Regions from separate parts of the Bacillus sp. PK3-037 genome, predicted to be linked through region 1. Evidence: riboswitches for the same ligand, from Rfam matches in the RefSeq annotation. Region 1 holds a riboswitch; each other region holds the start of a gene.

Region 1 (10,840 bases):
ACGATGCCTTGCGCTTCAAGATCTTCTTTCATGTTGTGGTATACAACCTCAGATTCGTACTGAGCAGAAACACCCGCAAGGTATTTTTGTTCAGCTTCAGGAATACCGAGCTTGTCGAATGTCTGCTTAATTTCATCAGGAACTTCATCCCAAGAACGCTCTGAACGCTCAGACGGTTTTACGTAGTACGTAATTTCGTCAAAGTTCAGTGAGTTTAGATCTCCGCCCCATTGAGGCATTGGCATGTTGTAGAAATGTTCAAGTGATTTCAAGCGGAAATCAAGCATCCATTGAGGCTCTTCTTTCATGCGAGAAATTTCTTCTACGATTTCTTTTGTCAATCCGCGCTCTGAACGGAAAATGGAAACGTCCTTGTCGTGAAAACCATATTTGTATTCACCAATATCAGGCATTTTTTTAGCCATCCATTTTCACTCCAATCCTTTTAATTGCCGCCTTCTTCTTTAGCGACTCCTTTTTCAAGTGCCTTCCATGACAGGGTTGCACATTTAATACGGGCCGGGAATTTTGAAACGCCTTGAAGGGCTTCAATATCACCCAGATCTATAGAATCATCATATTCTTTCCCTTGCATCATATCCGAGAAAATCTTAGACATGGAAAGGGCTGTTTCAATATCTTTCCCTTTAATCGCCTGAGTCATCATCGAAGCGGATGCCATTGAAATGGAACAGCCTTCCCCTTCAAATTTCGCATCTTCCACGATGTCTCCGTCAAGCTTCATTGTCAGTCTGATTCGGTCGCCGCATGTCGGATTGTTCATATCCACGACGATACTGTCATTCAAAACTCCTTTATTGCGCGGGTTTTTGTAATGATCCATAATCACCTGTCTGTACAGTGTATCTAAGTTTGCATTAAAAGACATTTGTAAAATACTCCTTTGTCTTTTGAAGAGCTTCCACAAGCTTATCAATCTCTTCCTCTGTATTATACAGATAAAAGCTTGCTCTTGCAGTAGCAGTTACATCCAGCCATTTCATCAGCGGCTGCGCACAATGGTGGCCGGCTCTGACTGCGATTCCCTCCGCATCAAGCACAGTCGCCACATCGTGCGGATGAACATCATCAAGGTTAAATGTAACAAGCCCGGCACGCTCTTCCGGCCCGTAAACCGTTACGCCGTCAAGCTGGCGGAAGCGTTCAAGCGCATAAGCTGCAAGCTTGTGCTCGTGGCGGGAAATCTCATCAAGACCGATTTCTTCGAGAAAATCAATGGCGGCACCGAGGCCGATTGCTCCTGCAATAATCGGCGTACCCGCTTCGAATTTCCACGGAAGCTCTTTCCAAGTTGATTCATAAAGCCCGACAAAGTCGATCATTTCACCGCCGAATTCGGCAGGCTCCATGTTTTCCAGCAGGGCTTTCTTTCCGTACAGCACACCAACACCAGTAGGTCCGCACATTTTATGGGAAGAAAGCGCAAAGAAGTCGCAATCGAGATCCTGCACGTCAATTTTCATGTGAGGCGTGCTTTGCGCACCGTCCACCACAATAACAGCCCCATTGTCATGAGCGATTTTCGCCATTTCTTTAATCGGGTTGATCGTGCCAAGAACATTAGACACATGAGATACCGCAACAATCTTTGTATTGCTTGTGACTGTTGCTTTGACGTCATCTAATGAAATCGAGCCGTCTTCCTGCAGCGGAATATATTTTAATGTGGCGCCAGTCGCTTTGACAGCCTGCTGCCACGGAATGATATTCGCATGATGCTCCATATAGGTGATGACCACTTCATCACCCGGTTTGAGGTTGGCGCGTGCATAGCTTAGCGCCACCATGTTCAGTGATGTGGTCGTGCCTTTTGTGAAAATAATCTCAGCCATTGACTTCGCGTTAATAAACTTGCGGACTTTTTCACGCGCTCCTTCATAACCGTCTGTCGCTCTGGTTCCAAGCGTATGGACGCCCCGGTGAACATTGGAATTGTATTGGTTATAATACTTATCCAGTGTTTCAATGACAGCACGCGGCTTCTGGGAAGTCGCCGCGCTGTCGAGATAAACGAGATCATGTCCGTTCACTTGCTGATGAAGGATCGGGAACTGTTCACGAATATCTGTGATATTCATTACTTCACTTTCCTTTCGATAACAGAAACCAATTGTTTCTTAACGCCTTCAATCGGAAGTTCGTTAACTACCGGCGCAAGGAATCCGTAGATGACTAAGCGTTCTGCTTCTTCTTTCGCAATCCCGCGGCTCATCAGGTAGTACAGCTGAATAGGGTCCACACGGCCGACAGATGCCGCATGTCCTGCAGTTACATCGTCTTCGTCAATTAAAAGAATAGGGTTTGCGTCTCCGCGCGCTTTTTCGCTGAGCATCAGCACACGGGATTCCTGTTCCGCATTCGCTTTAGAAGCGCCATGTTCGATTTTGCCGATTCCGTTAAAGATAGAAGAAGCGGAATCCTTCATCACACCGTGCTTCAAGATATATCCTTCAGAAGCTTTACCGAAATGAATGATTTGTGTCGTGAAGTTTTCTGTTTGCTCTCCTCTTCCGACAACAACCGTTTTCGTGTCGCCGTAAGTGCCGTCACCGTAAAGGTTTGTTGTGTTTTCGGAAATGGTGTCGCCATCGTTCATGAGGCCGAGAGCCCACTCGATTTTGCTGTCGCGACCGCGCGCAGCACCGCGGCGGTTGACGTAAGTTGTCACGCCGGAAGACAGATTATCCACTGCACCGTATGTCACGCTGGCATTATCACCTGTGATAACCTCACTGATAATATTGAATACAGCATCTTTCGGGTTGACCGTGCTGATGTAGTTTTCTACATACGTTACTGAGCTATGGTCTTCCGCCACAATCAATACGTGGTTGAACAGAGCTGTATCATTGCTTTCGTGGACATAAACAGCCTGAACCGGCGTCTCCACCTGAACATTTTTCGGAACATAGAGGAATGCCCCTCCGTTAACAAGAGCTGCGTGAAGTGCGGTTAATTTATGCTCATCAACCTTCACGCCGTCTTTCATAAAGTATTTCTCCACTAAGTCGCTGTGCTCGCGTGCGGCAGTCAAAATATCTGTAAAGATGACGCCTTTGTCTTTCAATTCCTGAGAAAGAGAAAGGTATGCAGGCGTTTGATCACGCTGTACATATAACGTTTTATCTTCGTTTTCGACATCGATCAGCGCTTTTGCTTCATCAGTCAAATCTTCTAATGAAGAAAGCGGTTCATTATCAACTGTATGCTTCGCGAAGTTCGTGAAGTTCCAGTTTGTGATTTTTGTTTTGTCAGGCTTCGGCATCGGCAGATCCTCAGCTTGTTCAAGAGCCTGTAAGCGCAGGTTTTTCAGCCAGGCAGGTTCTTGATGCTTTTCGGAAAAGCTTTTGAGATACTCCTGATCTACGGATAGTTTTGTATCTAGTGTCATATTAATCCCCCTAACGCTTACGCTTCTTGGCCTACAGTTTCGTCTTCAATGCCAAGTTCTTTTTTGATCCAGTCATAACCTTCTGCTTCAAGACGCTGTGCAAGCTCTGCACCGCCGGATTTGACAACGCGGCCTTGCATCATAACGTGAACCACATCAGGAGTGATGTAGTTTAACAAACGCTGATAGTGAGTGATCATCAGGCAGCCGAAGCTTTCGCTGCGCATTCTGTTGATCCCTTTTGATACAACTTTCAGAGCGTCAATATCAAGACCTGAGTCGATTTCATCAAGGATGGCGATTTTCGGTTCAATCATCATCAGCTGAAGGATTTCGTTGCGTTTTTTCTCCCCGCCTGAGAAGCCTTCGTTGAGGTAGCGCTGAGCCATTTCAGGGTCCATTTCTAAGAACTCCATGTTTTCGTCCATTTTGCGGATGAATTTCATAAGAGAAATTTCATCGCCTTCTTCTCTGCGCGCGTTGATCGCAGAACGAAGGAAGTCGGCATTTGTCACACCGCTGATTTCACTTGGGTACTGCATTGCAAGGAACAAACCTGCCTGCGCACGCTCGTCCACTTCCATTTCCAGTACATCTTTGCCGTCAAGCGTGATGCTGCCCTTCGTTACTTCATATTTAGGATGCCCCATAATAGCAGCTGACAGAGTTGATTTACCAGTACCGTTCGGTCCCATTACGGCGTGGAACTCTCCGCCTTTTATTTCAAGGTTTACACCTTTTAAGATCTCTTTCCCTTCGATTTCAACGTGAAGATCTTTGATCGTTAATGTTGAAGCAGCCATATCTATACCTCCAAAAATATATAATCATTATTCTCATTTTATTCTCATTCTAATTTTATAACAAATGAAAAGTAAATACAACTTTTTATCGTGCCTTGCACATTTCTCAAGTTTAACAAAGTTCAGCACTTTATTAAAGCAATTGAAAAAGAAAAAGAGTGGATTCCCACCCTTTTTTTAAAGACCGATTTTCTCATTAAGCTCCGCAGAATACCGCTTGCATTTTTTATATTCAAGCTCTCTCTGCCGCTCAACTTCCATTCTTGTATCCAGCCGGCGTCCGTATTCCTCGTACCCGATTCCATGCGACAGCTGCATCGCTTTTTCCATTTCTGACGTATAATCGAGGTCCAGTCTGTCCTGGCTGCTGCAAATAATGAATCAATCCCTTCATTTATTTACTGCTATTGTATCAGCTCTGCGGCCGGCGCTGCAAAATGGATATGGCTTGATATAACAACGGATGAGACGAAAGGACCCTTTGAGTTGAAATGAGAATCGCTTTTCTGAATATTCCTTCTTCTAATGCGTCGTGTTTCCAAATTCCTCTATGCACTGCTGGACAACTGTCACACCTTGGCTTAGAGCCGCGCCGCCTCCGAATGCCGCCGCCACACTGACAGCTTCAAGAATGTTTTCTTCCGTCGCTCCTTGGTCAAGACAGCCTTTTGTGTGATAGATCATGCAATATTCGTCCTGAGCATTGATAGCGATCCCCAGTGCAATCAGCTGTTTTTCTCTTTCTGTTAGTGAATTAGCTGCAAAGCATTGCTCGGTAAATTCGTTAAACTTTCTTCCCATCATCGGCATCTTCTGTTCAAATGTGCCTAAACTTTGTTTATATTGTTTTAACGCGTCCTGCATGCTTCCTCTATCTTGATTCAAAGAAAATCCCTCCATCTGTTTAACATTCCTTTTTATTATGAACAGCTTTAAGGAAAATACCCAAAAAACCCCGGATTTCTCATCCGGGGTTTCAGCCTTATTCAGATACAGGAAGCACAGCTCCGTCATATTTTTTATCGATGAAGTCTTTGATCTTTTTAGAGTGAAGAACTTCCATCAGCGCTTTGATTTTTGCAGAATCCTCTTCGCCATCTCTCACTGCAATGATATTGGCGTAAGGGTTATCTTTTGTTGATTCCACTTCAATCGCGTCTTTTTTAGGATTTAATTTATTTTGGATTGCGTAGTTCACATTGATGAAGGCCGCGTCTCCTTCTTTGTTTTCATATGCTTTTGCCGTTAATTCTGGCGCTACTTTTTTGAATTCAAGGTTTTTCGGGTTTTTCTTAATGTCTTTCAGTGTTGCGTCGACTGTCTCCACTTTAGAATCAAGTGTGATTAATCCTGCATTTTCAAGCATCGCAAGCATACGGCCTTGTTCAGCGACGTTATTTGTCAGGATAATTGTTGCACCGTCGGGAAGATCTTTTAATGATTTGTATTTTTTAGAATAAATACCGAATGGCTCTAAGTGAATCGCACCGGCATTCGCAAGTTTATAATCTTTGTTTTCTTTCATTTCTTGCTCAAGGTAAGGAATGTGCTGGAAGAAGTTCGCATCCACTTCTTTATCAGCCAAGGCTTTGTTGTACATTTTGTAATCACTAAGCACTTTCACTTTCAGTGTGTAGCCTTTTTCTTTTAACAATGGTTCAGCTTCTTTTAAAATTTCTGCATGCGGTGTTTTTGTAGCTGCAACAACAATTTCTTTCTTGCCGGATTCAGCGTTATTAGAACCGCAGGCAGCCATAACTCCTGCAAATACAAGCAGTAATGCACCCAAAAATAGCTTTTTCAATGTAAATCCTCCCTTATCGTTTGTCTATTATATTTGTTATGACATCACCGATGATTTGAATAATAAATACGATGATTAAAATAAACACAGTAGCAACGAAGGTAACATCAGTATTATTAGACTGATAGCCTTCTACGTACGCAAGGTTTCCAAGGCCTCCTGAACCGATGGCGCCGGCAATTGCCGTTGAGCCGATCAAAGCGATGGCCGTAACCGTGATCCCAGAAATAAGGGCCGGCATGGATTCCGGAAGCAGCACTTTGAAAATAATCGTTGATGTTTTGGCTCCCATTGATTTCGCAGCTTCGATGACGCCTTTATCCACCTCGCGAAGCGCAATTTCAGCAAGCCGCGCGTAAAACGGGGCTGAGCCGATGACTAACGCCGGCAGTGCCGCGTTCGGCCCTAAGATGGTGCCGACTAAAAACTTCGTAAAACCTAGTAATAAAATAATTAAAATGAGGAACGGAATAGACCTGAATACATTGACAATGGCCGCAATCACAGTGTTGACCGCTTTGTTCTGCCAGAGGCTCCCTTTGCTCGTGAGAAAGAGCAGCAGACCGAGGATCACCCCGATGACAAAGGCAAAAACCAAAGAGATCAGCGTCATATAAAGCGTTTCGTATGTCGCATTCCATAATTCAGTTACATCAACGTTCGGGAAGTATTTTTCAAACATTCGTGATCACCTCTGCTTTCACCTGTTTGTCATTAATAAACCGGATCACGTTTTGCACTTCTTCCTCGTCACCGTCAATATGGATGAACAGTGAACCGTAAGCTCCATCCTTCGTCTGAGAGATTTTCCCTTGCAGAATATTGACGCTGACATTGAAGTTTCTGATCATCTCTGTAATCAGAGGCTGTTCAGCAGAATCACCGACAAATGTGAGCTGAACCATTTTTCCTGATGCTGTTTCATCAAGAAGGTGCTGTAGCGTTTCTTTCGTTTCTTCCGGCTCTGTCACCTGCTGAACAAATCGTTTTGTCATGTCTTCCTTCGGATTTTTGAAGACATCGAGAACTTCTCCTTCTTCCACAACCTTTCCGTTTTCCATGACAGCGACTCTGTTACAGATTTTGCGGATGACATGCATTTCGTGTGTGATCAGCACAATCGTCAAACCGAGTCTTTCATTAATATCGGACAAAAGATCCAAGATTGAATCAGTTGTTTGCGGATCTAAAGCTGATGTCGCTTCATCACAAAGGAGAACCTTCGGATTGTTTGCGAGCGCTCTGGCGATTCCGACCCGCTGCTTTTGTCCGCCGCTCAGCTGGGACGGGTAAGATTTTTCTTTTCCTTCTAAACCTACCAGTTTAATCAGTTCATTGGCACGCTTGATCCGCTCGCTTTTTTTCACCCCGGCAATTTCTAAAGGAAACATGATGTTATCTCTGACAGTTCGCGACCAGAGCAAATTGAAATGCTGGAAAATCATACTGATTTCATGGCGTGCTTTTCTTAAATTTCGTCCGTTTACTTCATTAATCTTTGTTCCCGCCACTTCCACGATTCCTGAGCTTGGTTTCTCAAGTCCGTTCAGCAGACGGATTAAGGAACTTTTACCAGCTCCGCTATATCCTATAATTCCAAAAATCTCACCTTTTTTAATGGAAAGCGAGACATTTTGGACAGCATTGACATCTCCATGTTTCGACTTATACACTTTTGAAACATCCTGAAGATTGATCAAAGCGATCACCTGCCTTAACACTATTCTAAGAAATCTTCCGGTTTTTTCTGCAAAAGAAAAGCCTTTCTGCACACTTGAGCAGAAAGGCTTATATTAAACTCGCCTTTCTCTCATCTTTCAAAGCTGAACGCTTCGTGTGAATTGGCACCATTTCAACAGTGTTGATGGTTGCCGGGCTTCATAGGGCACTTCCCTCCACCTCTCTTGATAAGAGAAATATATAGTCTTTTTCGTCCGGAAATTCTTCATGTAGAATAGCATGGCGAATGATAAAATGTCAATAAAATAAATGATGTCAACTTTTACTATTATAATAATTTACTATTTTTCAATTCTTTAGAATCCTCTGAAAAAAGCCATTCGTCAGCCACAGAATGGCTTCCAGCTTTAACAGCGCTCTGAATGAACCCTTTACCTTTAGGCTTCCGCTCTGGATCAGGTGCTGAAGGGAAATGTCTCCATGCAAAAGATCAATGATTTCTGTTTGGTTTCCATAAAAGGTCAGGTTGGACGTGTGGGGCGGAGAAATCTTTTTCATTTCCCCTTGTTCGTTTATTGAGACGGTTAAGGCTTCTGTTTCTCCTTGGAAGGTAATGAGCAATGTTGAAGTGTTCAAAAGGGGTTTTAAAAACAGATGCTGGTAATCATCTTCTAAAACTTCCGCTTTCTCCATTTGTACAACCTCCTATTTGTTGGTCATACATACACATTTCTCTCTTCAGCGCAAGAACCCCTTTATAAAACGAACGACAATTTCATTGGAATGCGCCGAGAAAAATGTCATAAATGAGATGCAGAAGATGATTTTTGTTTGATCAGCTCATATAAGTAAGAAACGGAATGAAACGCATACCCTCTTTCAATTACTTTCCCGCCCTTAAACAGCAGAAAACAAGGGACGCTTTCAATTTGATATGCTTTAGCAAACGCCGGTGAATAGTTGAGATTATTTTTATAGAAGGCGACAGACGGAAGCATTTCTCCGACGACTGTCAGCATTTTGCTTGCCAGCTGGCAGGTCCCGCAAAACGGAGTATATAAATATAGGAGATACACATCATCAGTAATGTGATCAAGTTCTTGTTCTTGGAGTTCTTTCATGCTATAACACCTCAGGTCTTTCTTTCAAGAAAAATCGTATGGACATTCAGATTTGCGCTCAGCAATACAGATGCTATATGGTGTCTGGGCGCCGCCGCCACTTCCTTATAGGCTCTGTCGATATGTAAATGGAAGGCTTCATTAAATTCCCTTTTCAGCTGTTTTCTCAATTTCTCGCCCGATTCATCGGCATCAACCAAAATATAGATGTCCTTCTCGTAAAGCTCGTCAGCCAATTCCTCCAGCCTCAGCTGGCTGATTGTTCCGTTTGTGCAGATAATGCGCACTGGCTCATTCAGGACGCTTTCAATCTTTTCTTTATCTGATTTCCCTTCAACAATCAAGACTTTTTCCAGCTCGTCCATGTTCATCTGCTTCACCTGCCGCGTCAAATTTGAAACGTTCAGATTGTAAAAGAAGGCAGTGAAATTCACCGCCAACATTAACACCAGCCGCTTTCGTAGTCACAATCCACATATTTCTGATCGTCTCCTGAAACCACGTCGGCTGTCTTATAAAACTTTTCATTTTCATAGGTAAAACCGGACTTAAGCTCATATTCATTCATGCCTGTCATTTGGCCGATCATCTCATCTTCATGATATAACGAGAGCCGGCCATTTTGAAAGCGGCCTGTCACATCATTGGTGACATCGAGCTTTTGTTTGCTGAAAGCCATATTGGACACCTCCCATAGCGTTAGCGTATCCAATTGCCTGCTCAGCTATCCGGTTTTAGTCTTGCTGTGTCATCTCTTCGTATTGCTCTGCTGTCATTAGTTTTTCAATTTCAGACGCGTCAGACGGTTCAACGACGATCATCCATGCTTTTTCATACGGAGATTCGTTGACGAACTCCGGGCTGTCATCAAGATCTTCGTTTACTTCCACTACAGTTCCGTTAATCGGTGCGTAAAGCTCAGATACCGTTTTTACGGATTCTACACTTCCGAAAGGCTCGTCCGCTTTAATTTCAGCGCCGACTTCAGGAAGCTCAACAAACACGATATCTCCGAGCTCGGATTGGGCAAAATGGGTAATGCCGATTTTGGCTTTTTCTCCTTCAACTTTTACCCACTCGTGTTCTTCTGAGTAACGCAAATCTTTAGGTATGCTCAATTGAATCCCTCCATTTTTTACAGCACTACAATAAGAAGATACCACACTTTTCGAAAAAAATTTACATCATGACCAGTTTTCTTCAAATTGGTCTTCTTTAAAGCCGACTGTTACTTTTTCGCCGTCTGTTGTGAGCGGGCGCTTGATCAGCATTCCGTCTGAAGCCAGCAGTTCAAGCTGTTCGTCTTCTGACATGTGGTACAGTTTTTCCTTGAGATTCAGTTCACGGTATTTCATGCCGCTTGTGTTGAAGAATTTCTTTAAATCCAGCCCGCTTTTTTCGTAAAGCGATTTTAGCTCCTCTTTGCTTGGAGGCTGTTCTGCAATATGTATTTCGTTGATTTCTTTTCCATGCTCTTCAAGCCATTTTTTCGCTTTGCGGCACGTTCCGCATTTAGGGTACCAGTAAAAAGTTAACGACATCTTCTTCCCCCTCAATAAAATAATCGAGGTTATTTTAACACAGTTTGTTTTAAAAACCTAAAACAGTGCTTCATAAAAAAGAGCTCCGGATGTGCGGAGCTCCTTGGGACTCAGACAATATATTTTTCGGCCCCGAACACACCCGCTGCCGCTTCACGTTTTTTCCGAATGACATTTTTAGGCGTCACGCGTGTCAGCTTGCGAAGAGCCGAGAGCATCATACGGAGAGAATCCCCTTCTTCCATTGCAAGTAAAGATTCTTTCGCATGGGCTTCAATTTCGTTAAAGGCTTCTTGAACGAAAATTTCTGTGTACAGCAGCTTTTGCGCTGCTTTATCGCTTCCTTGCGCGGCAATGGCCTTTTCCGTTCTGAGCACCGCTGATTCCATTGCATATACATTGCTGACAATATCAGCAACGTTTACGAGGATTTCTTGTTCACGGTCGATCGCTTTTCCGTATTTTTGCGCGGCAAGACC
Region 2 (10,840 bases), 1.9 Mb from region 1:
CACTTCGTTGATATCCGTCATATCAACAAACGTGTGCTCAATGCCAAAACGGGTCAAAACCTCTGTCACCATGCGGAAGGTTCCGCCGTATACATCTTCTGGCACAAGAACGTGATCACCCTGTGAGAGAAGTAAAAATGCTGTTGAGATCGCAGCCATGCCTGAACTGAAAGCAAACCCTCTCGTTCCGCCTTCCAGTGCGGCAATTGTTTCTTCGAGAGCTGTTCTTGTCGGTGTGCCAGAGCGGCTGTAATCAAATGCGCCGAATTCTTCAAATGAAGATTGGTGAAAAGTCGAGGCGTGCTGGATCGGTACACTAACCGCACCTGTTGCGCCGTCTGTTTTAAATGGATTGTGCACGAGCTGGGTTTCCAGCGTCCAATTATGATTACTCAAATGAAACAGCTCCCTCTTTGACCTGACATAACGCCTGTTTTAGGTCCTCTTCTAAATCTTCCGCATGTTCAATTCCGACTGAAAAACGCAGAAGACGGTTGCAGACCCCGTTCGCGATGCGGATTTCTTCAGGAATATCCATGTGCGTCTGTGTGGCAGGGTATGTAATAAAACTCTCCACCCCGCCGAGGCTTTCAGCAAAACAAATGGTCTTCAGTGCTTTTAAAAATGGATTCACCCACTCTTCTTTTTGCAGACGGAAGGAGAGCATGCCTCCTTTTCCCGGGTAAAGCACATCCTTGATTTCTTCTTGCTTCTCTAAAAAGGCCGCAAGCTCTTGCGCGTTCGCCTGATGCTGGCGCATTCTGAGACTGAGCGTCTTCATTCCTCTCATCAAAAGCCATGAGTCAAACGGAGGCAGGACCGCGCCAATGGCGTTTTGATGCTGAAACATTTCTTCTCCAAGCTGTTCATCCTTTACAACAACAAGGCCTGCGAGCAAATCATTATGGCCGCCTAAATATTTGGTTGCGCTGTGAATGACAATGTCGGCTCCGAGCTCAAGCGGACGCTGCAAAACCGGTGTATAAAATGTATTATCAACAATCACCAGAAGACCATGCTCTTTTGAAATCCGGGCGATCTTTTCAATGTCCGCCTCCTGCATCAGCGGATTTGTCGGCGTTTCCACAAACACCGCTTTTGTATTCGGCGTAATCTTAGAGCGTAAACAGTCCTCATCGCTAAAATCATCATAATGAAAGGTCAATCCGTATTTTTTCCATTCATTTTCAAACAGACGGTACGTGCCGCCATACAAATCCGATGAAACGATCAGTTCATCTCCGCTTTTAAACAGCGCCATAATCGTTTGGATGGCTGCCATTCCCGAACTGAAGGCAAGCCCTCTCGCTCCGTTTTCTAAGCTGGCGATCGCGTCCTCGACAAGCTGGCGCGTCGGGTTTTTCGTCCGGACATAATCAAATCCTGTAGATTCCCCGATTCCTCTGTGGCGGTACGCTGTTGATAAATAAATAGGGGGACTTACTGTTCCCGTTACTTCGTCGCTTCGGTTCCCGATTTGGGCTAATTTCGTTTCAACGTGCTGTGACATATAGCTGACACCTTCCCTTTTCAAAATAAAAACCCCTTCTTCATAAGAAGAAGGGGTTTAACGCTTCTTCTTATCTTCCAAGCATAAAAAACGCTTGCTGGATTTAGCACCTTGGCGTTCTGCACATAGCAAAACAAGCCGGTTGCTGAGGTTTCTAAGGGCCAGTCCCTCCACCTCTCACGATAAGAAATATCGATTTCAATTTTCTGATTGTTTTATATTAGCGCAATTTGCAGTTTATTTCAACACTTTTTTCTTCGGGCACCGAACTGTTTAAAGAGAGAAATTTCTAATAATTCATGGTACAATAATTTCAAACGCAAGAAAGTCTAGTGATGTCCTGGAGGAATGTATTATGGCACCGAAAAACGGCACAGTTCAAGAAAAGAAGCTCTTTTCAAAGGAGCTTAACGAGGAAATGACAGTACTCGTTTATCTGCCGTCAAACTACTCCCCTCTTTATAAATATCATCTTATTATCGCGCAGGACGGCCACGATTATTTCAGGCTGGGGAGAATCGGCAGACAAGTGGAGGAATTGCTGTCCAAAAGAGAAATAGACCGATGCATTATTATCGGTGTTCCTTACAAGGATGTAAAAGAACGCAGAAAAACCTATCATCCGGAAGGTTCTAAGTTTTCGGCATATAAAAGATTTATTGCCCACGAGCTAGTTCCTTTTGCGGACCATGAATTTCCGACGTACCAAGTCGGCTACGGGCGGACACTGATCGGTGATTCTCTCGGAGCGACCGTTTCTCTTATGACAGCGCTTGATTATCCGAATATGTTTGGTAACATCATCATGCAGTCTCCCTATGTAGATCAACATGTATTAGAAGCCGTGAAACAGTCAGACGACATCAAACACCTCTCTCTTTATCACCAAATCGGAACAAAAGAAACAGACGTCCATACGACAGACGGCAATATTTTGGACTTCACAGAACCGAATCAGGAGCTGAAAAAGCTCTTGGAGGAAAAGCTTTCCGATTATTATTTTGAGCCGTTTGACGGAGACCACAAGTGGACATACTGGCAGCCGCTCATTACGCCGGCTCTGAAAAAAATGCTCTAACATACTATATTTTCAGGAGGGACATACTATGAAATACGGAATTGTTTTATTTCCATCAAAAAAACTGCAAGATCTCGCGAACTCTTACAGAAAGCGCTATGATCCGAGCTATTCCCTGATCCCGCCTCATTTGACGCTGAGATCTTCATTTGAATTTACGGAAGAGGAAGCCGGTGAATTGGTATCACAATTGAGAGAAACCGCTAAAGAATCTCATCCGATTGTTCTCAAAATGACCAAATACAGTTCTTTTGCGCCTGTCAATAATGTCATTTACATTAAAGCAGAACCGACGGAAGAATTAAAAACACTGAATGAAAAACTTTACACCGGTGTATTAGCCGGTAATCAGGAATACAATTTTGTTCCGCATGTGACGGTCGGCCAAAACCTTTCCGACGATGAGCATTCGGATGTTTTAGGGCAGTTAAAAATGCAGGAAGTATCACATGAAGAAATTGTTGACCGTTTTCATCTGCTATATCAATTGGAAAACGGTTCGTGGACGGTATATGAAACGTTCCTGTTAGGCGGAGGAGAATAAACGATTGGAAGCAGTTATCGCAAAAAATGAAGAACAAATGAAAGATGCATTCTATGTAAGAGAAGAAGTCTTTGTCAAAGAACAAAACGTGCCTGCTGAAGAAGAAATTGACGAACTTGAAAATGAGTCAGAGCATATCGTCGTGTATGACGGTGAAAATCCTGTCGGCGCCGGAAGATGGCGCATGAAGGACGGCTACGGCAAGTTAGAGCGAATTTGTGTATTGAAAAGCCACCGCGCAGCCGGTGTCGGCGGCATCATTATGAAAGCGCTGGAAAAAGCCGCGGCAGACGGCGGTGCTTCAGGGTTTATGTTAAATGCGCAAACACAAGCGGTGCCATTTTACAAAAAACATGGATATCGGGTGCTGTCTGAGGAGGAATTTCTTGATGCCGGCATTCCCCATTTGCAAATGATTAAGGATTAAACACCATCCGGGTCTTCTGAGATCCGGATTTTTTCGCATTTAAAAAACCGCTCTCTCATGTGAACGGTTTTTTATACATATCGATTAATAGATGTTCCTATCCCTTTTTCTCGCAATCTTTTATAAAGAGAGCGCTTACGTTTTGCCTCGTTTACTTTTCTTTCAGCAGCCGTTAGATTCTCCTGCTGCTTTTCAAGTTCCTTGTATACCCGCTGAAACGGGACATAGCTGATCTTCTCTGTTCCGGCGTAATCCTGTTTATGGCCTATTGTGCGATTGGCATATTGAGCGTATTGCTGGTTCTGAATTTGACCTGCATATATCATACGATCCCCACCCTTCTGCTGTTCTTTTCCCTTAAACTTACTTTTTGAAACACGTTTCTTTTGATATGATAGTCTTTGTCTGTAATGAACACCTTTTTATTGGGAGGACCCCTTTTTGAAATGCGCCCGACTGAATGATCGAACAATACATTTACATACATATTCGAGAGAACATTATCAATTCCTCTATGAAGAAGGAATAAAAGGGAATTTATTTTGTTCTCATTGCGGAAAGCCTGTTTTGTTAAGGCTCAACATCGCTGAACCGCCTGCATTTATTCACCGGCAGCCTGGTGATTTCCCGGCGTGTGAGGAAGCCTGCGAACCGAAACCGGTGAAAGAAGAGAGAAAAGAAGACTTTCAGGAATCCGGCGTCTTTCGTTTGCCTAAAGGAAAAGCAATATCAGCTGATCCGGCACCCGGTGTCACGGATTGGCAGACTCCAAGACATATTAAACCCGGTACACCTTTTATAAAAAGACCGGAAACACCTGATATGAGCCTTTTTCCGACTGTCGGCTTAAACACAGATCAGCTGAAAGCTGTCACGGAAACGGAAGGCCCTTTATTGGTGCTTGCCGGTGCAGGAAGCGGAAAAACACGTGTGCTGACCGCGCGCGCTGCCCACATGATCGAACACTTAGACATACCGCCGGAACATATGCTGCTTGTCACCTTTACAACAAAAGCCGTCGCGGAAATGAAAGATCGCATGGCGAAGCAGTACGGATTACAGCCGTCAAAAGTCAGAAGACTTGTCACCGGAACATTTCACAGCTTGTTTTATAAAATCCTGTATCACTATGATTCTGCCAAATGGAATGGCGAGCATTTGCTGAAAATGGAGTGGCAAAAGGAACAATATATAAAAAAAGCACTCTATGAAGAAGGCGTAGATGAGAAAGAGTTCCCCGTCGATCAGGCTTTGCAGCAAATCGGCTTCTGGAAAAACACTTATTTGCCGAATGAACGTATTCCTTTAAAGGATGAGTGGGAAAAACAAGTCTACCGCCTATACGAATATTATGAGCGCCAGAAAAAAGAACACCGCCAATTTGATTTTGATGATATGGCGTCAGCCTGCTATGAACTGTTTATAGAACGGCCTGACCTTCTGGAGCAATATCAATCTAGGTTTACGTATATTTTAATCGATGAGTTTCAGGACATTAATCCGGTTCAATATAAAATCATGCAAATGCTGGCGAGTCCGGAACAAAACCTGTGCTGTGTCGGTGACGATGATCAGTCTATCTATGCGTTTCGCGGCAGCAGCCCTTCTTTTATTCTGGATTTTCAAAAGGATTATCCCGGTGCCAAAACAATCTATTTAACAGCGAACTACCGTTCAACACATCCGATCGTTTCCAGTGCTGATATTGTCGTGAAAAAGAACAAAAACAGGTATGCCAAGATGCTGGAAGCCGCTCGTGACGACACGCAGGTCCCTGTGCTGTTTTATCCTTATGACGAAGAAGAAGAAGCGACAATGGTGGTTTCCGATATGAAAGAAAAAATTCAAAACGGCGCAAAACCTGAAGATTTTGCCGTTCTCTACCGGACAAACAGCGCCGGCCGCGCCATTTATGAAAGGCTTCATCAATCATCCATTCCGTATACCGCAGATCGCGGCGTCCAGTCCTTTTACAGCAAAAGGATCGTCCGCCAGATACTCGCATACTTGTACGCGAGCCAAAACGAGGATGATGCTGAAGCAATTAAACACTTGCTGCCTGCCTTATTTCTAAAGCAGTCTGCTTTAAACACGCTGAAGGCGCTCTCGATTACCGAGGACTGCTCCATGATCAAGGCGCTGGCCAAACTGCCAGAGCTGAAGCCGTTCCAGCTGGATAAAATCAAAAAAATCGTGCCTTTTTTCGCAAGTATCCGCACCATGAAGCCGGTGGAAGCCATTACCTTTGCCGAAGGAAAAATGGGCTTCTCCGAATACTTAAAAAAACGGGGCAACGAAGGAAATAAGCTGGAAAAAGGCTCTGATGACCTGCGTGACGTTAAGGTTGTCGCCAAAAAATTCAAAACCATCCCTGACTTTCTCGCCCATGTCGATCACATGCGGGCTGCTGAAAAAAACAAAACGGATGAAAACGGCGTGCAGCTGATGACCATTCACCGGTCAAAGGGTCTCGAATTCAAAACCGTCTATGTATTAGGCACGGTAGACGGCTCCATCCCGCATGATTTCTCACTAGAAACAGCGAGAAAGGGAGACGAAGCTCCGCTTGAGGAGGAAAGACGCCTTCTGTATGTTGCAATGACACGGGCCAAACAGCATTTATATTTATCTTGTCCCGCAAACAGGCGCGGCAAAACCGCCCACCGTTCAAGGTTTTTGTATCCTCTTTTGCAGCAAACGAAACAGCCTTTGCCCAAATAAACAGCCCGGCAGTGATACTGCCGGGTTTTTCACTGTAAAAAAGGCCCGCTGCCCAGGCCATCCGCTTATTTATTATCCAACATTTTAGAAATCGTTCCAAAATCAAGCTTTTCTTTTCCGCTTGTAATGGACTGGACAATCTTATCTTCCATTTCTTTCGGCACGCGTCTGTTTGCCAGCTGCGCCACGCGTTTAATGACGCTGCGGACTGTGTTTTCATCTTTAAAATTGGCGTTTTGAAGTGATCCTGCAAGATTCATGACATCCTGCATGTTCACGCCTGTTTTCTTTTCAATGTTCTTAAAAAATTGATTATCCATGATACGCCTCCTTTTGGCGGAGTAATACAGTATTGTATGAACGCTTTACGCATAATGTGATGATTCACAATCAAAAAATAAGTTTCTGATTTAAAAAGCAGTAAAGGGTACACAATGTAATGAAGAAGCACGGAAATCATCCGCACTTCCTCCTTCATTCATTTCTTAGTAGTTAAAAAAAGATGCACCTACGATGATGAGAAGAATGAACAGTACGACCACAAGAACGAATGTTGAACCATAACCGCCGCCTGAATATCCTCCAGCATAACCGCCGCCGTAGCAGCAGCCTCCGTAACCAAATCCCATAACTAAGCACCTCCTTTACTCTCTATACACTATGTGAGACATCATGATCGGCTTGGATATCCGCATAGGGCGTTTGCGGATTTATGATGGATCATGCTGAGCCTGCCGTTTTTTCAGTAAGTCTTCCGTCTTTTCAGCCAATTCTTCAATTTCTTGTTCAAAAGACAGGCCGGCTTCATCAAATAAAGCCAATTCCTTTTCAATATGTTTGATCGTCTTGTCATGTTTGTTTTGCTTTTGATCGTGCGGTCCATACCTGCCCTCTATGAATTTTTCAAACTCGTTCATGAGATCCCCCCCCCTCTCATGACATATGCTGAGCGAATCAGCATTGTTAAAAAAACAAAAAACCGGGCATCTCCGGTCTCTTGTCAGTGTGGCAGGCTATTGAGGTTTTTTCTTTTTACTGCCGCATCCGCAGCCTTTCTTTTTGATCTTTTTTGTTTGATACGATGAATCTGTATATGGAGTTTTTTGGGAAGGTTTGTTAAATTGGTTCACTTTGATCCCTTCCTTTCCTTATGTCATATATGCTACTTTATGCGGATACTGACGGAAAGTTGCTGGTGGGAATGCCTCATTCCTGCAGCCATTTTGATACAAGCGTTTCTATGATGCCGGCAAGGCCCGCGATCGCCAAAAGTAAAATCAGCCACTCCGCCGCTTGCGGGATCAACGCCTGGCATAAAATCAAAAAGCCGGCGCACCACACGCCTGTGCACCAATAGCAGCTCAGCAATTCACCGATAAACGCTCTCACACCCGTTCCCTTTATGACAATATACGTTTCAATGTTCCCGTCCGCATCCTTTTCCTGCTTCTCTTCATGAAACAAGCTGCGAAGCGGCGCCATAATCGTATCAAACACGAAAAGACGCGCGAGCCGGAAGACCGCAAGCGAAAGAAGGAAAAGAGACAGCCAATTGATAACCACTTGTTCACTCCTTTCATACCGTTTACATATATGCCGAGTCCCTGTAATTTATGAATTGCATCTTGTCCCCATAAAATATGGTTATTTTTCTTATTACACTTTTCACCTGAATTGCATTATATACAGTATGGATAAGAAAGGAGTGAAGGTTATGTCGATTGAAGAAAAAGTTGAATCCCTGCATCCTGCAATATTAGAGCAATTGACAAATGAATTTATTCAGCAGATTGAAATCATTGATTGCGAAAATATAATTATTGACACGACGCATATCACATCCTCACTCTCTATACAAGCGACACTCTCAGCCATGCTCTTTTTAGCCGTACAACTTGTTATAACAGATGAAGATTTGGCTGATATCATCGCAAGTGAACTCCTCTTTCTTGACAAAAGTCAAACCAAAAAAAGAACCACCATAAAAGTCATAAACAGCCGAAATATCAGAGTCACTCTTCATTCAGACCAAACAATAACCTTTATTCAAATGTTAACTCAGGTAATTGACACTTTTCTCATTACATCTGGCATCCTTTAACTCTTTCTTTTTCACAAACTACAAATCGAGGTGAAAACAAATGTCAGAAAATGAAAAACTGAAAGAAGAACTTTCAAAACTTCCAGCGATGGATCCAATGACTAAAATGCTTGTAGACAATGTTCTAAAAAAACATGGTGTTACAAAAGATAAAATGAAGAAATTATCAGATGAAGAAAAAGAAATGTTCTTGAAAATGCTCAACGATGTCAAAGAAAAAGCACAGGCTCTAGCAGATAATCAAAATAAAAATAGAACTGTTACAGAAAAAACGAACCTAAGAACCGAAAAACAAAATACCCGCAGAGAACAATTAATTCAGCAACTAAAGCAGAAACGCCAAGATAAAAAAGAACAATAAAAATAGTGATATGAACCAAGATGAATGCCCCAATCAAAATGAATCTATCTTTCATTTAATAAAAGTAAAAGAAAAGGAGGAATAAAAATGGAAAGCAGACCTTATTCATGGGTAGCATTAGATCCAGACTGTGATCACCCAAGAGAAATAAAAGAAGAGAAAAAATGCGATGGTTGCTGTAACTTAAAAGGCTTCGGTTTTAATGACGCCTTTGTAGATCAAGATGTTATTCAAGCTCACCTCAACAGACAAATCTCTGAAGAAATGATTGTGATTAGAGACTCTTGCGATGTTAATGTTCAATCAGTTGATCAACAAGCATTAACTTCAGTATTTGTTTCTATCAATGCCTTAGTTGTCATCGTTACATTGGCAGTTATTACAGATGAGACGCTTGCTGAACTGGTTGCTCAAGATTTATTACAGCTTACAGAAAGTAAACAATTGAACCGTCAAAAGATTCTTATCGACAACTCACGCTGCGTAAACGTTACTACACTCGATCAAGATGCTGCGACCCTCGTTACAGTCTTAATCAATGCCCTTGTAGCAATTTTCGGAGTTTTGATTCTCCTTTAACTTCTAAAAGCAGAGCGAAAAACGCTCTGCTTTTTCTTATTTTCCCCGCATATGATGATTATATAGACGTTCACCCACACCAAGTGAGGCACGAGTACATATGTTGTTAAGGACTAAAGTCAAATACCCTATAAAGAAGGAGCTGAAATCAATGAGCTGCGGAAAAACCCATGGCCGGCATGAGAACTGTGTATGCGATGCAGTGGAAAAGATTTTAGCAGAGCAGGAGGCAGTTGAAGAACAGTGTCCGACTGGCTGCTATACCAACCTTTTAAACCCGACGATTGCTGGAAAAGACACAATTCCGTTTCTCGTTTTTGATAAAAAAGGCGGATTGTTCTCCACATTCGGAAACGTGGGGGGATTTGTGGATGATATGCAATGCTTTGAGTCCATTTTCTTCCGCGTTGAAAAATTATGCGATTGCTGTGCAACACTTTCTATTTTACGCCCGGTCGATGTCAAAGGCGATACCTTAAGTGTTTGCCACCCTTGTGACCCAGATTTCTTCGGGCTCGAAAAAACAGATTTTTGCATTGAAGTGGATCTCGGATGCTTCTGTGCGATTCAATGTCTGTCACCGGAATTAGTTGACAGAACTTCGCCTCATAAGGATAAAAAGCATCATCACAATGGATAAACACTTGTAAAGAGGAATCCCCTTCCAAGCTTCTATTACAGGTGCAAATCATTCAGCTGCTTCGAAAGTGAGGCAGCTGACTCTCCATCATTTCGCCAGTCTCAAAATTACAAGGCAGGAGGGATAATATGAGCCAGAAAACATCAAGCTGCGTGCGTGAAGCGGTAGAACAAATTGAAGATCTGCAAAACGCGGTTGAAGAGGATTGCCCGGCCGGCTGCCACTCCAAGCTTTTGTCTGTAAGCCATTCATTAGGCGATACAGTGCCTTTTGCAATATTTACATCAAAATCAAAGCCTTTAGTCGCCTTCGGTAATGTCGGCGAGCTGGATAACGGACCTTGCTTTAATACAGTATTTTTTAGAGTGGAAAAAGTTCATGGCAGCTGCGCAACGCTATCCTTATTAATCGCTTTTGACGAACACAAACACATTTTGGACTTCACCGATAAAGATACGATTTGTGAAGTGTTCCGACTTGAAAAAACGCACTACTGCATTGAAGTGGATTTAGACTGCTTCTGCGCGATTAATTGCTTAAATCCACGTTTAATCAATCGAACACATCATCATTCATGATAAGGCGGAAAAGCTTGCAGATTTGCAGGCTTTTTCTATGTAAAAAAGCTGCCGGAACGATCTGCCGGCAGCTTTTTGCTTTCATTAAAAACCTAACGGGTGCAGAGATGTGATATCATCAATCGCCAGCTCAGTCGGAGCGCCGTTTCCGGTCGTCCGAAGCAGAACGGAATCATTTCTTCTTCCGACAATCACGCCTCTGTACGTTTTCCCATTGGCTTCAATCAGACAAAGCGCTCTCGGCATGTTATGCGGCAGTTTTGTTAAAAAGTCGATTTTTTCATGGATGGACATCTTGCTC
Region 3 (10,840 bases), 1.7 Mb from region 1:
ACGGATATCATAACAGATCAGTCCTGAGCTTTTGACGCCTTCAAGCTCGAAGTACCCGTCCTCGGAACCGGCTGATAAATACTCATGCTCATCCATCAGCTGAAATAGATGGGCTTTGCTGTACTCTTTAATGATTCGTCCTTCCTTATCCGCGATGAACATTGTATTATAAACATCAGAACCCTTTCTGACAGCAACAGATCCTGCGACAATATGAACTCCGTGTTTTTTTGCGGTTTTTTGCAGCCAGCTTTGAGCAGTGTGCCCGTCTTCATCAGCAAGCTGATCAAGATTGGCAAGGTCGTAACCAGTCGTCCATAATTCAGGGAGAACAAGAACGTCAGCATTTTTACTCTCTTTTTCGATTAAAGATTCAGCCTTTTTTATATTTTCAGAAGGTTTTCCGTATGAAATATCAAATTGAAGACAAGATATGGTCCATTTCATTTTTTAACACCCCATATTTTTCTTTACTTTTTTCCTTTAACCATATATGATACTGGACTATCATTTCAAGATTTTTTAGAAGGTGAAAACAGATGAAATTTGAACATTCTCAAGTGCTGCAGGAACTGCCTAAACAATTCTTTGCTTCTCTTGTGCAGAAAGTGAACCGAAAGCTGAAGGAAGGACATGATGTCATCAATTTGGGGCAGGGGAATCCGGATCAGCCGACGCCCGAGCATATTGTGGAGGAAATGAAGCGAGCCGTTGCTCAGCCTGAAAATCATAAATACTCCTCATTTCGAGGTTCGCACAGTCTGAAATCAGCAGCGGCGGCATTTTATAAAAGAGAATACGGCGTTCAGCTTGATCCGGAAACTGAAGTAGCCGTATTATTCGGCGGGAAAGCCGGTCTTGTCGAGCTACCGCAATGCCTGTTAAATCCGGGGGATGCGATTTTGGTTCCTGACCCCGGCTATCCAGATTATTGGTCCGGTGTCACGCTTGCGAAAGCGAAAATGGAAATGATGCCGCTCACTAAGGAAAAGGCGTTTCTTCCTGAATACGCAAGCATTTCGCCTGACGTAAGAGAACAAGCGAAATTGATGTACTTGAATTATCCGAATAATCCGACTGGAGCCGTCGCTACCGCAGAATTTTTTGGAGAAACGGTGAGTTTTGCGAAAGAAAACGAAATCTGTGTGGTCCATGATTTTGCTTACGGTGCAGTCGGCTTTGACGGACACAAGCCTTTGAGCTTTTTGCAGACTGAAGGCGCTAAGGATATCGGAATAGAAATTTACACGCTGTCCAAAACATATAATATGGCGGGCTGGCGGGTCGGTTTTGCAGTTGGTAACGCCTCGGTCATAGAAGCGATCAATCTTTATCAAGACCATATGTTTGTCAGTCTTTTCAAAGCAACCCAGCAGGCTGCCGAGGCGGCACTTTTATCTGAGCAGACATGCGTAGCGGAGCAAAATGCCCGATATGAAAGCAGGCGCAACGCTTGGATAGCAGCATGCCGGGAAATCGGCTGGGATGTAACAGCGCCTGCGGGTTCATTTTTTGCGTGGCTGCCGGTGCCTGAAGGCTATAGCTCTGAGCAATTCTCAGATCTCTTGCTTGAAAAAGCGAATGTCGCGGTTGCAGCAGGAAACGGGTTTGGTGAATATGGCGAGGGGTATGTCAGAGTGGGGCTCTTAACGAGTGAAGCTAGGCTTAAAGAAGCAGCTCATCGAATTGGCAAACTAAACCTGTTTACCCAAAAAAGCATTGACAAGATTCTTTAACGGTGGGATAATTCAAAATAATTTATAAAATCTATATTTTCTTATCAAGAGCAGGCAGAGGGACGAGCCCGATGAAGCCCGGCAACCGACTTGTAAAGCACGGTGCTAATTCTTGCAGCTGGCGGCTGAGAGATAAGATTCGGACGAGAAACGAAACCTCTTTAGACGCATAGCTGTTTGAAGAGGTTTTTTATATGGTTAAAAAATGAAAGGAGCTCTGGCATGAGTGAATTATTAGCAACATATCTCCTGACCGAGCCGGGAGCCGACACGGAGAAAAAAGCAGAACAAATCGCAACAGGATTGACGGTGGGCTCTTGGACTGATCTGCCTCTGGTGAAGCAGGAGCAGATGCAAAAGCATAAGGGACGGGTTGTAAAGGTCGAGGAGAGAGAGGGACATCTTGCATCAGGGAAACAAGCGGTTATCACAATTGCCTATCCCGAGGTAAATTTCTCACAGGATATTCCGGCATTGCTGACAACTGTGTTTGGCAAGCTGTCGTTGGACGGAAAAATCAAGTTGATAGATCTCGAATTTTCTGAAGCGTTTAAGCGAACACTTCCGGGTCCGAAGTTTGGCGTATACGGCATCCGGAAGATGCTTGGAGAGTTTGAAAGACCGCTGTTAATGAGCATTTTTAAAGGGGTCATCGGAAGGGACCTGAGTGATATTAAAGAACAGCTCAGGCAGCAGGCGCTCGGCGGGGTTGACGTAATCAAAGACGATGAAATTTTCTTTGAGACGGGTTTAGCACCTTTTGAAACAAGAATTACAGAGGGAAAACAAATTTTGAAAGAAACATACGAGCAGACCGGCCATAAAACGCTGTATGCAGTGAATTTGACTGGAAGAACGGCTGAGCTTAAAGATAAAGCAAGACGCGCCGCTGAGTTGGGAGCGGATGCGCTTTTATTGAATGTCTTCGCTTACGGTTTGGACGTCATGCAAAGCCTTGCGGAAGATCCGGACGTATCAATCCCCATTATGGCGCATCCGGCAGTCAGCGGGGCATTTACATCCTCACCATTGTACGGGTTTTCCCATGCCCTTTTGCTCGGAAAATTAAACCGATATTGCGGCGCTGACTTCAGTCTGTTTCCTTCTCCATATGGCTCAGTTGCGCTTCCGAAAGAAGACGCGCTGGCGATTCATGAAGAATGCGTAAGAGAAGATGTATTTAACCAGACATTTGCCGTTCCGTCCGCCGGTATTCACCCTGGTATGGTTCCGCTTCTCATGCGTGATTTTGGCATTGATCATATTATTAACGCCGGAGGAGGCATACACGGACATCCAAACGGCGCCCAAGGCGGGGGCAAAGCGTTCAGAGCTATTATTGATGCGGTTTTGGAAGCGCAGCCGATTGAAGAAAAAGCCGGTCAATGCGAAGATTTGAAGCTTGCGCTTGATAAATGGGGAAAGGCTGAAGCCGTATGACGACTCAAAAACCGTTCATTATATGTGATTTTGATGGAACCATCACGATGAACGACAACATTATAAACATTATGAAAACATTCGCTCCGCCGGAGTGGACGGCGTTAAAAGACGGCGTGCTCTCCAAAACGATGTCGATCCAAGAAGGCGTCGGACGAATGTTCGGCCTTCTGCCGAGCAGCTTAAAAGAGGAGATTACGAGATTCGTATTGGAAGACGCAAAAATCCGGGACGGCTTTCGGGAATTTGTCGCATTTGTTAACAAGCATGAACTCCCGTTTTATGTCGTAAGCGGGGGAATGGACTTTTTTGTCTATCCGCTGCTTGAAGGAATTGTTGAGAAAGATCATATTTATTGCAACCGTGCGTCATTCGAGAACGAATTCATTCATATTGATTGGCCTCATTCTTGCAAAGGCACATGCACAAATCAATGCGGGTGCTGCAAGCCGACTGTTATGAACGAGCTTTCTGAGCCTGATCAATATATCATCATGATCGGTGACTCCGTTACCGATGTAGAGGCGGCAAAGCTGTCTGATCTTTGCTTTGCAAGGGATTATTTATTAAATGAATGCAAGGAGCATCATCTGAATCATATCCCATACCGTGATTTTCACGAAATAAAGAAAGCGATTGAAGACGTAACGGAGGTAAAGAAATGGCTGCAAAACAAGAGCGGTGGCTCGAGCTTGCCGAAGTAAAACGGGAATTGGCAGAAAGAGATTGGTTTCCAGCGACAAGCGGCAACCTGTCCATCAAGGTTTCTGATGAGCCATTGCAATTTCTCGTAACGGCGAGCGGAAAAGATAAACGAAAAGAAACGGATGAAGACTTCCTGTTGGTGGATCAGAACGGAGAGCCTGCCGAAAAGGGGCATCATCTGAAACCGTCAGCGGAAACGCTTTTGCATACGCATCTGTACAATAAAACAAATGCCGGATGCTGTCTTCATGTTCATACGGTCAACAATAACGTCATCTCAGAGCTGTATGGCGATCAAAACCAAATTACTTTTAAAGGCCAAGAAATTATAAAAGCGCTCGGCCTGTGGGAAGAGAATGCAGAAGTGTCCATCCCAATTATAGAAAATCCGGCTCATATTCCGACTCTCGCAACGCTTTTCGCGGATCAAGTTACTGGAGATTCAGGAGCTGTCCTGATCAGGAACCATGGCATTACTGCTTGGGGAAGAACAGCACTTGAAGCGAAAAGAGTGCTTGAAGCATATGAATTTTTATTCAGCTATCATTTGAAGCTGAAAACACTCCGGCATCAGCTGGTTAAATAAAAGGGGGAACCGCAAATGGCAACAATTCGAATTCATGATGAAGCAAATACAACGATTGAAAATCAAGAGGAAGTGGCAAGCTTTCTGGACAGCCAAGAGGTGATCTATGAGCAATGGGATATCGCCAAGCTCCCTGAACGGCTTTCAGAAAAATATGACCTGTCTGAAGAAGAAAAACAGCAAATTCTTGACACCTTCGATGCTGAAATTAAAGATATCTCAGCCCGCCGCGGCTACAAAGCCCAAGATGTTATTTCTCTGTCTGACGCTAATCCGAAACTGGATGAACTGCTAGAAAACTTTAAAAGAGAACATCACCATACAGACGATGAAGTCCGTTTTATTGTAAGCGGACACGGAATTTTCGTCATTCAAGGCAAGGACGGCACATTTTTTGATGTCCGTTTAAACCCTGGAGATTTAATCTCGGTACCTGAAAATATCCGCCATTATTTCACGCTTCAAGAGGATCGAAAAGTTGTGGCGGTGCGGATCTTTGTTACATCTGAGGGCTGGGTTCCGATTTATGAAAAAGATAGCGTGAACCAATAAGAAGAAAAAGCCCCGTCCATAAGGGACTGACCCCCGTTTTTGAGACAGGGATCAAAACACCTTTTATACAGCCAATTGCCGATAGCTTATCGGTGATTGGCTGTTTAGTTTCGTTTGAATACGAATGTTGTTATAATAATAAATGTATTCTTTGACAGTGCGTTCTACGATGGCGGTCGTGGTTCGATCAATGCTGTTAAGATAGAACGTTTCAGACTTTAGTGAGGAATGAAACGATTCGATGGAGGCATTATCAGCGGGCGTCCCTTTGCGGGACATGCTCATGGTAATGCCTTTTGTGTTAACAGCTTTTTGATACTCGTAAGATGTATACACAGATCCTTGGTCACTATGTAACACGCAGTTCTCAGGCAGCGTTGGCAGCTGATCAAGTGTGTTTAAGACAAAGTCTGTGTCCTGCTTATCGCCAATCGTAAAAGCAATCACTTCTCCATTGTATAAATCTAATATACTGGAAAGATACAATTGTTTCTGTCCATAAGGCAAATATGTGATGTCCGTTACTAGTTTTTCAAGAGGGCGATCAGACTGAAAATTCCGATCCAACATATTATCGACCACGGCATATGGCTGCCCATTCTTCTTGCGCTTTTTCACCTTAACCCGGCACTGCCATTGATTTTTCTGCATAATACGCTGAAGCGTTTTATGGTTGATACGCATTGTCTTTTTTAGTATGGCTGTGATTTTCCGATATCCATATCGATACTTGTGCTCTCGGCACAACGTGCCGATTTGTTTTTCAAAATAGCGCTTGGGATGATCTTTCGTCTGATTCTTCTTCCAACGATAATAAGACGCTCGAGAGATACCTAAATGAATACAGATATCCTGCACGGTCATTGTGCTGCGCAATCCTTCTACAAGTTCGACTGACGTTTCGCTATCAACTTCCTTTCCAATTCGTTGTACTTTTTTAGAACTTCATTTTGTTGTCTCAGATAACGATTCTCTGCCTGCAGTTTCTCTAAATCGGAAGCATACTCCGGCCCTTTTCCGTAAGTGTATTGCTTTCCAACAGGCTGTTCGAATCTATGTGTATCCCCAGCCTTATGCCATCTAACCCACGTCTTAATCTGTGTCTTATTCTTAATTTTTAATTTCTCCATGATCTCTTTCATAGGCACGCCTGCCAATCTCATTTCTACAGCCTTCTGTTTCACTTCAACCGGATAACTCACTCTTCTCCCCATAGAAAAAACACCTCCAAGTCTAATTTCGGCTAACAATCATCCGTTTTCAAACTTGAAGGTGTTTTTTATTTGTCTCATCTTATGGGGTCAGTCCCATAAAGGCGGGGCTTTCTTTGCTTATCGTAAACGCCATTCTTCGTATTGGGACATTTCTTTTTTGATCAGCGTCCAAATCATACCGAGAACGGCAGCATCGTCAAGAATTCCTAAACCGAGCACGAAGTCCGGAATCATATCAATCGGCATGATGAGATAAAAGACAGCAGCTGTCAGAAGCAACAGTGTTTTAATCTGTGAACGGGGATAGTCACCGTTTCGCCAATCGCGAAGCATTTGACAAAAGATCGTGATATGATTGATTAATTTTTTGCGGGTTTTCCTTTTCAGAATAGCTTTTCCGCCTGCCGCACCGAGCATTATCGCTTTTTTTTTCTTCATTTCGCATTCCTCCTGCCTGCCGGTGTGTTTAAGGTGGTCTTCGTCTGGGTATTGTTCTTCTAATCCTATCAATATATCTATTATAAATGAAAAATTAAGTTATTTAATAAAAATATGTTTACAAATAAAGTATAATCTGTAATAATGCACAATAACCCAATCAAACTTGTTTCCTATTTCTTAGCGGCGAGGGGTGAATTGAATGGGCTGTTCTTCTGAACAAGAAAGATTGCTGGTGTCTATTGATGAAAAAAGAAAGTTAATGATAGACGCCGCTAGTAAGCAGGGATTTACAGGGCATGACACAATCAGGCACAGTCAGGAGCTGGATTCTTTAATGAACGAATACCACCAGCTTATGCAAGAAAACGAACATTCCAAAGGAATTCAAGGCCTTGTGAAGAAATTAGGCTTGTGGCCCCGAAGAGACGTTATGCCTGCATATGATGCACATAAATAGCGGCGCTATCTGATGCATATATAAAGAGAGAGCTTTTCAGAAGCGCTCTTTTTTTCTGGGGAAATTTCATAAGAAAGAGGGAACTGATGAAAGAACTAGCGGTAGTCATTACTGAAATGATAAACCAATTTCACGATGCTTTTATTTCAATATGCGGGATGCTTGGCATTCAATTAACCGACAAAGAAATGCATTTTTGGGTAATTGGAATATTTGGCATCTTCTTTTTCGCTGTCACTCACGCTGTATTTACATGGCTTTCTAAATGGAGCTTGACGGCTTTGTCCTTTATCTATACCGTAACGATCATCATTGTTATCGTATTTGCAATTGAGATTCAGCAAAAAGTGACCGGACGGGGAAATATGGAATTTTTAGATGCAACGGAAGGGTTAAAAGGCTTTTTGGTGTTCTTTTTCATCTTTTTGCTTTTGAAAATGCTTTTGCGTTTGATCCGATTCTTCTTTTCAGGAGGAGCTGTAAGCAAGGAGAATAAAAATTCCCGTTCACGAAAATAAATAAGCCCTCCTGAGACTGTCAGGGGGCTAAAAAGAGGAGACGGGGAGGGTAATGGTAACCTCGGTTCCTCTTCGTACTTCACTTTCTATATGAATGGAACCTCCGTACATCAGCACGATCCGTTTACATACGACAAGCCCGAGGCCGGTTCCTTTTTCTTTAGAAGTGACAAATGGAAGAAAGATATGATCCAGCATTTCCTGTGATATCCCTTCACCGTTATCCGTCACTTTAATAATGGCCTTTTTATCAACTGCTCCTAAGGAAATTGTGAGTTTGCCGCCTTCCGGCATAGACTCAAGGCCATTTTTCGCAACATTCAAAATGACTTGTTTAATATGATCTTTTGTACATTTTACTTTTAGAGGTTTATCAGTTAAAAATTTTAACTCTACCTCCACATTGTATAAATTTCCTTCAGAATAGATGATCGGCATAATTTCTCCGATAATATCCTGAAGCGAGTTAAGCTCCCATTTTTCAGCTGTCGGTTTTCCGAGAACTAAAAACTCACTTACAATTTGGTTGATACGTTTAATCTCCTGATCGATAATTGAAAAATAAAGCTGGTCTTCTTCACCTTTATATTTCTTTTGCAGCAGCTGAATAAAACCGCTTATGCCGGTGAGCGGATTGCGGATTTCGTGAGCCGTGCTGGCAGCAAGTGTTCCGATCAGCTCTAATTTTTGCTGCTCATTTTCCGTGCGCTCCAGCTGGGTCCGCCGCTTCAGCAAATAATAAAGTACAAGAATAAAAAGAATATTCAGCAAGACTATAATACAGGAAAGAGGAAGCACAAGGCTTTTACTCAGCTCCTCTATTGTCACAGGATTCGGATATACTTTCATATTCCAGCTGATATCATCAAGATAACCGCTGACAGGTTTTTGATCTCTTGCGTGAGAAGCCTGTCCGCTTGAGAAAATCATTTTGTTATTTTCGTTCACAACCTCAATATAGACATCAGGGCTCAGCAAGTTAATCAGGTTTTGCAGATAGTCAATTTGTATAGCTGCCACAAGATAATCTGTGACATTTTTCTTTTCATCCAGCACGGGAACACAAATTGTAAAAATCGGCTGGCCTGTGATCCTGCTTGAATAGCTGTCTGTAATGACAGTCTTTTTTGTTTTTTTCACTTTTGTAAAAAAGGATCTGTCGGCCAGATTGACTTTAGTTTTTAATTCTGTTGCGCTGGCAGTGACATCCCCTTTGGCATTGAGAAAATAAAGCCCGGAAAACCTTGGTTCGGAATCAAACGTTTTTTCCAAAACAGTTTTCATTTTATTCATATCTATCGGTCTGTCGATAGCGATAGACAAGGACGTCATTCTCGCTTTTGTTTCCCCGATTAAGTAATTTATTTTGTTGCGGTGAAGGTTCAGCATAACACTGGCTTCTTGCTTATGTTCTGCAGCTATTGTTTCTTTTTCCTTTTCATAGACGAAAAAGCTTATGACGAGTGCCGGAATCACTACTAGTGCAATATAAAGTTTAATTCTCCCGCAGGCGCCTTTTAGTATTTTCAATTTGCATCGCTCCAACATACACCTGATTAGAGGTATTATATCATTGTTTCTTCTTGTTTAATAAGAAAAAATAACCAAAATAATTAAGAAAAATATGTTGTTCACATGAATAATAAAAAAGAAGAGAAATATTGGAAAGATTTTTATTGACATTTCGGTATTTGTTTATTAATGTTTCTCTGTAACGGTTTCTAAAAGGATGATTGAGACATGACAGAAAAATCACTGAAGTTATTTATCGTGCTGTCACGCGCGTATCGGTCTATTAATGATCATATGAATAAGCATATTCATAAGCATGGACTGAATCCTACTGAATTTGCTGTGCTGGAGCTGTTATATCATAAAGGTGATCAGCCGCTGCAGCAGATAGGGGATAAAATACTCTTGGCCAGCGGTAGCATCACCTACGTCGTAGATAAGCTTGAGCAAAAAGAGCTCCTTATTCGGAAAGCGTCGCCTACAGACAGACGAGTAACATTTGCACAAATTACCGAAAAAGGCATCAGTCTTTTGGATGATATTTTCCCTGATCATGCAGCTGAAATTGATGAAATGATCAGCGTATTAAGCGAAGAAGAAGTTGAGATGTGCACTGAAATGTTAAAAAGAGTAGGGTTAAACGCAAAACAGTTTCATAATAAGTAAAAAAAGGAAGCCTTGTGATAGATCAGGCTTCCTTTTTTACTATTTTTCATTTGTTTCCGCTGCGCCTCTTGGCAAAATGAGAACTTCAACCCGCCTGTTTTTGCTTCGGCCTTCCGCAGTTTTGTTTGAAGCTACAGGTTTATACTCACCATAGCCTTTGGCACTGAACACTTTGGCATCAAGCCTAGGGTTCTCAATCAGAAGCCCCATGAAGTTTACGGCTCTCATCACACTTAAATGCCAGTTAGACTGAAATTCTGAATTTCTAATCGGCATATTGTCTGTATGTCCGCTGATAATGATGTTTCTCGGCGGATTAATCACAAGAAGGTTTGAAATCTCTTTTGCAAGCGGAATGTCTTCCTGGCGGATGGTCGCTTTTCCTGAATCAAAGAAGATGCTGTCTTTGATCGTGATCAGCAGGCCTTCCTTAGTCATCTTTGTTTCCAGCTGATGCTCCAGCTTTTTATTTTTAATGAACTTTTCCACCTGGCTCTGCACATTTTTAAGTTCTTCTTGATCAGCTGCTTTTTCCTTTTCTTTCTTGTTTTCCTTTTTCTCTTCTTTTTCCTTTTTCGCTTCGTCGATTCCGTCTGACTCATTTTTAGGAGGGGTGACGCTGGAATAATCCAATACGCCGGTCCCGCCTGTAAAGACTTCATTAAATGATTTTGAAAGCATTTGAAATTTAGCTGCGTCAATCGAGCTGCTCGCGTACAGCACAATAAACAATGCTAGGAGAAGGGTAAGGATATCGGCGTAAGGAACCAGCCATGATTCATCAACGTGCTCGTCCTCATGCTTCTTCTTCTTTTTTCTCGCCATTTTGCGCCTCTCCTTCTCGTTCTGCAAATTTCAAACGGTCCTTCGCAGGAAGGTACATTAAAAGTTTCTGCTCGATCACTTTCGGTGCCTGTCCTTCTAAAACGGACAAGACGCCTTCAATCATAATTTCACGGAGCTTGACTTCCTGTTTTGACTTGCGTTTTAATTTGTTTGCAAAAGGATGCCAT

The links. Region 1 has a riboswitch for S-adenosylmethionine ahead of metN (methionine ABC transporter ATP-binding protein MetN). Riboswitches for the same ligand answer to the same signal wherever they lie in the genome.
Region 2: another riboswitch for S-adenosylmethionine. It lies ahead of metI (cystathionine gamma-synthase/O-acetylhomoserine thiolyase); the one in region 1 lies ahead of metN (methionine ABC transporter ATP-binding protein MetN).
Region 3: another riboswitch for S-adenosylmethionine. It lies ahead of mtnW (2,3-diketo-5-methylthiopentyl-1-phosphate enolase); the one in region 1 lies ahead of metN (methionine ABC transporter ATP-binding protein MetN).

What each region holds. Positions count from the first base shown of each region.
Region 1 is NZ_CP096408.1:922,001-932,840, reverse strand. It holds gene sufB (Fe-S cluster assembly protein SufB) at 1-425, opposite strand, end outside; gene sufU (Fe-S cluster assembly sulfur transfer protein SufU) at 446-889, opposite strand; gene sufS (cysteine desulfurase SufS) at 879-2,099, opposite strand; gene sufD (Fe-S cluster assembly protein SufD) at 2,099-3,412, opposite strand; gene sufC (Fe-S cluster assembly ATPase SufC) at 3,430-4,215, opposite strand; gene M1D69_RS04780 (hypothetical protein) at 4,393-4,545, opposite strand; gene M1D69_RS04775 (carboxymuconolactone decarboxylase family protein) at 4,738-5,115, opposite strand; gene metQ (methionine ABC transporter substrate-binding lipoprotein MetQ) at 5,198-6,019, opposite strand; gene metP (methionine ABC transporter permease MetP) at 6,033-6,701, opposite strand; gene metN (methionine ABC transporter ATP-binding protein MetN) at 6,694-7,719, opposite strand; SAM riboswitch class I at 7,827-7,933, opposite strand; gene M1D69_RS04755 (SCP2 sterol-binding domain-containing protein) at 8,048-8,392, opposite strand; gene M1D69_RS04750 (thioredoxin family protein) at 8,500-8,820, opposite strand; gene M1D69_RS04745 (toprim domain-containing protein) at 8,832-9,185, opposite strand; gene M1D69_RS04740 (YusG family protein) at 9,263-9,499, opposite strand; gene gcvH (glycine cleavage system protein GcvH) at 9,555-9,938, opposite strand; gene M1D69_RS04730 (arsenate reductase family protein) at 10,005-10,361, opposite strand; gene fadE (acyl-CoA dehydrogenase FadE) at 10,472-10,840, opposite strand, start outside.
Region 2 is NZ_CP096408.1:2,863,436-2,874,275, forward strand. It holds gene metC (cystathionine beta-lyase) at 1-396, opposite strand, end outside; gene metI (cystathionine gamma-synthase/O-acetylhomoserine thiolyase) at 389-1,510, opposite strand; SAM riboswitch class I at 1,578-1,699, opposite strand; gene M1D69_RS14740 (esterase family protein) at 1,866-2,588, shown strand; gene M1D69_RS14745 (YjcG family protein) at 2,617-3,132, shown strand; gene M1D69_RS14750 (GNAT family N-acetyltransferase) at 3,137-3,559, shown strand; gene M1D69_RS14755 (hypothetical protein) at 3,631-3,885, opposite strand; gene M1D69_RS14760 (ATP-dependent helicase) at 4,001-6,280, shown strand; gene M1D69_RS14765 (stage VI sporulation protein F) at 6,346-6,600, opposite strand; gene M1D69_RS14770 (YjcZ family sporulation protein) at 6,766-6,909, opposite strand; gene M1D69_RS14775 (hypothetical protein) at 6,991-7,197, opposite strand; gene M1D69_RS14780 (DUF1360 domain-containing protein) at 7,487-7,843, opposite strand; gene M1D69_RS14785 (spore coat protein) at 7,995-8,381, shown strand; gene M1D69_RS14790 (spore coat protein) at 8,422-8,742, shown strand; gene M1D69_RS14795 (spore coat protein) at 8,830-9,321, shown strand; gene cotY (spore coat protein CotY) at 9,473-9,961, shown strand; gene cotZ (spore coat protein CotZ) at 10,090-10,539, shown strand; gene cotO (spore coat protein CotO) at 10,624-10,840, opposite strand, start outside.
Region 3 is NZ_CP096408.1:2,671,651-2,682,490, reverse strand. It holds gene M1D69_RS13685 (carbon-nitrogen family hydrolase) at 1-447, opposite strand, end outside; gene M1D69_RS13680 (aminotransferase class I/II-fold pyridoxal phosphate-dependent enzyme) at 540-1,736, shown strand; SAM riboswitch class I at 1,775-1,875, shown strand; gene mtnW (2,3-diketo-5-methylthiopentyl-1-phosphate enolase) at 1,959-3,176, shown strand; gene mtnX (2-hydroxy-3-keto-5-methylthiopentenyl-1-phosphate phosphatase) at 3,173-3,880, shown strand; gene M1D69_RS13665 (methylthioribulose 1-phosphate dehydratase) at 3,838-4,467, shown strand; gene mtnD (acireductone dioxygenase) at 4,483-5,019, shown strand; one part of gene M1D69_RS13655 (IS3 family transposase) at 5,083-5,960, opposite strand; one part of gene M1D69_RS13655 (IS3 family transposase) at 5,960-6,233, opposite strand; gene M1D69_RS13650 (YkvA family protein) at 6,351-6,671, opposite strand; gene M1D69_RS13645 (aspartyl-phosphate phosphatase Spo0E family protein) at 6,874-7,131, shown strand; gene M1D69_RS13640 (hypothetical protein) at 7,218-7,649, shown strand; gene M1D69_RS13635 (ATP-binding protein) at 7,677-9,197, opposite strand; gene mhqR (MarR family transcriptional regulator MhqR) at 9,390-9,827, shown strand; gene motB (flagellar motor protein MotB) at 9,867-10,652, opposite strand; gene motA (flagellar motor stator protein MotA) at 10,624-10,840, opposite strand, start outside.